Regions from separate parts of the Shewanella carassii genome, predicted to be linked through region 2. Evidence: predicted binding sites of a transcription regulator. Region 2 holds the regulator's gene; the other holds the start of a gene.

Region 1 (3,419 bases), 1.5 Mb from region 2:
CAAGATGGCCGCCAACATCAGTATCAAGGCGATAAAGCTGCCACTGGCGACGCCGGTCAATGGCGCCAACTCGTAACTTCCACTGTTCATCTCTCGCTCCTTAATGGATAGGCATAAGTGGGCTTAGCTTAGGAGCCAAAGACATAATATGTCAACAAATGGAATACGCCTGCTTACAAAGAGCCCCGCTGAGCGGGGCCGGTTTTTACAGATCAAGCGCCAAAATTTTGGAGCGACGCTGGTAGTTATAGAGCTGCTTCTTCTTACTCGGCAAAGCATCTACCTCCACCAGCTCAAAGCCGTGTTCCAGGAACCAGTGAATGCTGCGGGTCGTCAGCGCAAACAGTCTGGAATAACCACGCACCTTGGCCTGGCCTATGATGTTTTGCAACAGCAGGCTACCGCGATCGGCATCGCGATAGTCAGGATGCACCACCAGACAGGCAAACTCGCCGGCGTTGTCCTCTTCAAAGGGATAGAGCGCCGCGCAGCCTATCACCAGGCCATCACGCTCAATCAGCATAAACTGCTCTATTTCTATCTCCAGTTGCTCGCGGGAGCGACGCACCAGGATCCCCTGCTCTTCCAGCGGGCGGATCAGGTTGAGTATGCCGCCAATATCGGCAATGGATGCACGCCGCAAACGCTCGGCACTCTCTGTGACTATCTGGGTACCTATGCCCTCACGGGAGAAGAGTTCCTGCAACAGGGCACCATCTTCCAGATAGCTGACCAGATGGCAACGGGGCACACCGCTGCGACAGGCATCAATACTGGCCTTGAGAAATGCCATGGTGCCGACACAGCCTTCACCCTGGCCGGCCAATTTATCGAGAATTTTCTGGGCATCGTTGGGCATCAGCTCGGCAATCACATCACCGTTGCGATCCAAAATACCATTCTGGGAGCTGAAGCCGATCATCTTGTCGGCCTTGAGTTTGATAGCCACCTGAGTCGCCACTTCTTCGGCGGTGAGGTTAAAACTCTCGCCGGTGACCGAAGCCGCTATCGGCCCCATCAGGATGATGCAGTTGTTTTCCATCTGCCGTTTGAGTCCCTGAACATCGATACGGCGCACCTTGCCGGAGAGGCAATAGTCAATACCATTGTCGACCCCCAAAGGCTGGGCGATGACAAAGTTACCACTGACCACGTTGATCTGTGCGCCCTGCATCGGCGTGTTCGACAGGCTCATGGACAACCTGGCAGTAATATCAAACTGCAAAGAACCGGCTACCTGCTTAATGACCTTGAGAGTGGTTTCATCGGTGATCCGCACGCCTTGATGGTAGGCAGGCTCAATCTGATTGTTAGCCAAGGCTTCGTCTATCTGTGGCCGGGCGCCATAGACCAATACCACCTTGATCCCCAGGCTATGCAGCAGAGCAACATCATTGATGATGGAGCGAAACTTAGGCTGAGCCAACGCCTCGCCCCCCAACATCACAACAAATGTCTTGCCCCTGTGAGCATTGACATAGGGAGCAGAATGACGAAAACCATCAACCAATTCTGTGGTACGCACCTTGGGATTTACCTCACACTCGTTAAAGCCGACATAAAATGAATGCCACCCCCGTGGCACGGATAACATAGTAATGCATTTAAATTCACTTAAAAAGAATTTATTTGCACAAATAATTATTTTAAATCTCTAACTATTCACATGAAGGGTAAGCCATATCCAGCATCACCCCCCTGAGACTCAAACCGAGTAAATATTCGCCGCTGCGGTTCAAGTGATTGCATAGAAAGGTATAGCAGGGATCTGTTTAGAAAGTATGAATCCACCTGAACCGCAGAAGGCCAACAGCCGGATCCTTACGCGGAATAACTCAGGACTAAAGTGGATTGAAGGTGATAGAGGCAGCTTGGTGACAAAGGAGATAAGCTTAAGGGCAACGAGAGCCAAACCGGCTCGACTACGGCCGCGGCGGCTAAATTCAAATCAAAAAAAAGCCCCTGCGAGAGGGGCTTTCCAAGAATTCAAATACCAAGTGGATTACTTGATTTTGGCTTCTTTGTAGATAACGTGCTGACGAACTACGGGATCAAACTTTTTGATCTCCATTTTCTCAGGCATGTTACGCTTGTTCTTGTCGGTAGTGTAGAAGTGACCAGTCTTGGCGCTTGAAACCAGCTTGATCTTCTCACGATTGCCTTTAGCTTTAGCCATTTTCTATTACACCTTCTCGCCACGGGCACGAAGTTCAGCAACAACGACTTCGATACCTTTCTTGTCGATAATGCGCATACCCTTGGTAGAAACGCGCAATTGTACGAAACGCTTTTCGTCTTCTAACCAGAAACGGTGGTTCTGCAGGTTAGGTAAAAAACGACGACGAGTTGCGTTTTTTGCGTGCGAACGGTTGTTACCAACCATTGGTCGCTTGCCAGTAACTTGGCATACTCTTGACATGTCAATCTTCTCCAAAAAACAATTTTAACGCTCGAGCATTAATGTGCCTCGTATGGCCGTCGCCCGAGGCACAAAGAGGGCGCATGTTATACAGGATAACTGAGGAAAGATCAAGCGATGGATCAAACTATCCATCCGCGTTCTGCGAAGGAAACTATCTCGCAATCCCCTACAACCATATGATCCAGAAGTGAAACATCTATGGTTGCGAGCGCACATTTCAACCGCTCAGTAATTCGCCTGTCAGCCTGGCTGGGCTCAGCCACGCCGGACGGGTGATTATGGCAAACTATGACCGCCGCGGCCTGTTTTTCCAGCACCAGTCTAACCACCTCTCGCGGATAGACGGATGCAGAGTCCAGGGTGCCATGGAATAATTCCACGAATTGGATTACTCGGTGCTGGCTGTCCAGCAACAGAATCGCAAACACCTCGGTGGCACGGTCTGCTAATTGTCTCATTAAATAGTCGCGAGTCAAATCCGGATTTGTCAAAACCGGCCCTCTTTGCAGCTTTTCCCGGGAAATTCGCCTCGAAAGTTCGGCGGCGGCCTGCAATTGGGTATATTTCACCGGTCCCATTCCCGGAATTCGGGCAACTTGATTCAGCGGTGCCACCAAAAGTTGCCGCAGTGAGCCGAATGCCGCGAGCAAATCTCTGGCCAATTCGACCGCACTCTGTCCCGCCAGGCCGTTACGCAGCAAGACCGCCAGTAACTCGGCATCACTCAGGCTCTTGGCTCCCTGCTGCAGCAACTTTTCCCTTGGGCCCTCTCCTGTAGGCCAGTCTCTGATACCCATCCTTGGCTCCCGTCCCTGTGCCCTATACTTTGTTTCAATTATGGTCGAGATTTTTGAAGCTGCATCCTGCCAAGTCGGGGGAGCTTTGTGATATCTTAGCCGCCAATTACCATCAGTTGATTGTCTCTATGAGCCTGAAGCATAAAAAAATCCTCTTGGGGATAGGCGGTGGCATTGCCGCCTACAAGAGTGCCGATCTG
Region 2 (3,419 bases):
ACTCGGAGCCAACGCTGCCTCGGCAACCCCCATCTATACTTGGGTCGATGAAAATGGCGTTACCCACTACAGCCAAGAGCCGCCGCCACAACAACAGGCTACCGAATTGGACAGCCAAAATCTGCAACCCGCCAGAATCGGCACGGTCGCGCCGCAGCGAAAAGATGACGTTGTACAGGAAACTGAGTCTGAGAAACAGGCCAAATTGATCAAGGAGAAAGATGCTGCCCAGGCTCAGGCTATTTGTGATAAGGCCAAATTCCAATTGGATGTACTCAATACCCACACCAGACTACAACGTAAAGATGAGACCTCCGGTGAAATGATTAAGATGACAGAAGAAGAACGGCAGGCGCAGATAAAGGAGCAGCAGGCAAGAATTCGGCTGTTTTGCCAAAGAAACTAGCCAGCAAGGCCAGAGTAGAATAGGTTCTAGTAGCAAAAAGGAGCGCCGAAGCGCTCCTTGTTATTCCCGGAGTCGACTTACTTAACGAAGTCTACACCCAGTTTGATATCCGCTTTCAAGGTATCCAGCATGGCATCACGGGCGTTGGTTTCAAATGCGCTCAGTTCACCATATGGCAGAACCTTTTCGATACCATTTTTGCCGAGTACCACTGGCTGGGCAAAAAATTCAGCGTGTTCACTGCCACCGTCTACATAGGCGCACTCGATCACATTGGCTTCACCCTGCAGGCCGCGGATCAGCGACAGACCGAAACGGAAAGCGGCCTGGCCCATGGACAGAGTTGCGCTGCCGCCACCGGCTTTGGCTTCCACCACTTCAGTGCCGGCGTTTTGAATACGCTTGGTCAGGGCAGCAACTTCTTCATCAGAGAAGCTGACACCTTCAACCTGAGACAATAGAGGCAGAATGGTCACACCGCTGTGGCCGCCAATCACATTGACTTTAACATCGGCAACGTTCAGCCCTTTGGCTTCGGCGATAAAGGTTTCAGAGCGGATGACATCAAGAGTCGTCACACCGAACAGACGGTTCTTGTCGTAAACACCGGCTTTTTTCAGTACTTCAGCAGCAATGGCCACAGTGGTGTTCACTGGGTTAGTGATGATACCGATCAGCGCCTTGGGACAAGTCGCGGCCACTTTTTCAATCAGGTTACGGACGATACCGGCATTGATATTGAACAGATCAGAACGATCCATGCCCGGCTTACGGGCAACACCGGCAGAGATCAGCACCACATCGGCACCTTCCAGTGCAGGCGTTGGGTCTTCACCGGCAAAACCTTTAACTTCAACTGCTGTCGGGATATGACTCAGATCCACGGCAACCCCAGGCGTTACGGGGGCGATATCATAGAGTGACAGCTGAGAGCCGGCAGGCAATTGGGTTTTCAACAGAAGGGCAAGAGCCTGGCCGATACCACCAGCAGCACCAAGTACAGCAACTTTCATAGTTATCTCCGTCAATTCTCGGAATTATGTGTGACATAGATCTAATTCTGTAATGGCGCAACATTAAAGGATCGTCACAAAAATAGCAATTATCCCTTAGTCATATGACTCTGTTTCATCAAAAGCTGAATTAACTTCAGCATTTTCTACTGCCCACTGAGGCTTCTTTTACCCACCCAATGACCTGCATTGCATTTTTATGCAGGCATCTTGGGTATTTGTTGACACTTATCCGTTTGATATGCAGAATGGCCGGGATTTTCTGAATAACGACAGAAGAAGATGATGCAAGCAAGCAAAAATCAGGATGAGCTAATCAGAACCTTCAAGGCTCTGCTTAAAGAGGAGCGCTTCGGCTCCCAGAGTGAAATAGTCAATGCACTGCAAGCCGAAGGCTTTGCCAATATCAACCAGTCCAAAGTCTCGCGCATGCTGAGCAAGTTCGGTGCCGTGCGCACCCGTAACGCCAAGCAGGAGATGGTCTACTGCTTACCGGCTGAACTAGGGGTACCTACTGCCGGCAGCCCGCTGAAGAATCTGGTATTGGATGTGGATCATAACCAAGCCATGATAGTGGTGCGTACCAGCCCGGGCGCGGCGCAGTTAATTGCCAGGCTGTTGGACTCCATCGGCAAGCCAGAAGGTATTCTGGGCACTATCGCCGGTGATGATACTATCTTTATCTGCCCTTCCAGCATCAAGACCATTGATGAAACCCTGGAAACAGTGAAGTCGCTGTTCAATTACACAGACTGAGTTGAAAATGCCATAAAAAAACGCCCTCATTGAGGGGCGTTTTTTTCGTTATCGCGCTATTAATCATCAAACTGGATCATGAAATCCAGAGATGGGGCAAAGAAAGAGGAACCAGTTACCGCCTGAGTAAAGTGCATCAGGTGATCATGGTGTCCTTCTCCGTCACCGAAAACCATACTGTGAAGCATCTTTTCGAAATGGCTTGGTGTCTTACAGGTGGAAATAAACATCAAACCCTGCTGTTTTACAGAACCATAGGGCATGCTCTGACGCAGGATCTCCATCGACTCACCATTGTCATACTTGAGATTTACCCGCTTGATATGTGCCGTCAGCGGTTTGTCTTCCGAGGCGTACTCTATGTTGTCCTGCTTGGTGCGGCCTATGATGTCTTCCTGCTTTTTCTGCGGCAGTCTGTGCCACTTACTCAGATTATGGACATATTTCTGTACATGAATGTAGCTACCGCCGCGAAATGCATCGTCTTCATCACCTACCAGGGCCACAGCTTGACGGCCTCTGCCCTTGGGGTTTTCTGTGCCATCGACAAAACCGGTCAGATCGCGGCTGTCCATAAAGCGGAACCCGCGCTCCTCCTCTTCCAGTTCAGCCAACCCTTCCAGCATTTCGTTGACCTCATTGGCTACCAGATGAAGAATATCCAGGCGATCACAACGCAGGTGAATAAAAATATCGAACTCTATCGCAGGCGCATCCCGGTTACCCGACTCCATAGCAGGGAATGGCCTGAGTTCAGCCGGTCTGCTTCCCGGATAGAGGTGATCCCAAAAGTTGGCACCAATCGCCACAAAGGCATTAAAGGCACTATCGGCATACTGATCTGCCAGCTCATACAAATACTGGGCGACATTGGCCAGGCAAGGACGCAGTTGTGACTCCCCGCCTTCGTTGGCATTGAACATCAGATAAACGCTGTGCAGATTTCCCTCAGCGCAGATTCCCAGTTGTTCCCGTGGCATAACCTGTGTATCCATTTGCAATCTACCCTTTCAGATTAATTCATCTTCGGCCTTATTATCCGCAACTTGAGCGTTAATTTGAATTAGCTCACGCACGTTTTTGCCGATTGCTTTCAATAACCTGATGCCTGCCCGTCTTTACGGGACTCGGACGCTCCCCGATAAACGCCGCTTTCAACATTGACGCCTATGGCCTGATAACCACCAAAAGCCCCGAGAGAATCACTCAAAGTATGCCCCTTTTTCATCAGCTCACGGCGGGTT

What was found. The regulator ArgR, encoded in region 2, controls arginine synthesis, uptake and breakdown. The targets are predictions, from matches to a motif close to ANTGAATANNTATTCANT.
Region 1: a site for ArgR is predicted at 1,598-1,615, ahead of argA (amino-acid N-acetyltransferase). Genes of this name have one in related genera too.

Annotation. Positions count from the first base shown of each region.
Region 1 is NZ_AP024618.1:366,315-369,733, reverse strand. Features, by position in the region: gene K5621_RS01760 (PH domain-containing protein) at 1-90, opposite strand, end outside; gene argA (amino-acid N-acetyltransferase) at 206-1,525, opposite strand; gene rpmG (50S ribosomal protein L33) at 2,003-2,176, opposite strand; gene rpmB (50S ribosomal protein L28) at 2,183-2,419, opposite strand; gene radC (RadC family protein) at 2,542-3,219, opposite strand; gene coaBC (bifunctional phosphopantothenoylcysteine decarboxylase/phosphopantothenate--cysteine ligase CoaBC) at 3,348-3,419, shown strand, end outside.
Region 2 is NZ_AP024618.1:3,367,779-3,371,197, forward strand. Features, by position in the region: gene K5621_RS15275 (DUF4124 domain-containing protein) at 1-406, shown strand, start outside; gene mdh (malate dehydrogenase) at 484-1,419, opposite strand; gene argR (transcriptional regulator ArgR) at 1,705-2,175, shown strand; gene K5621_RS15290 (Dyp-type peroxidase) at 2,235-3,170, opposite strand; gene ggt (gamma-glutamyltransferase) at 3,269-3,419, opposite strand, start outside.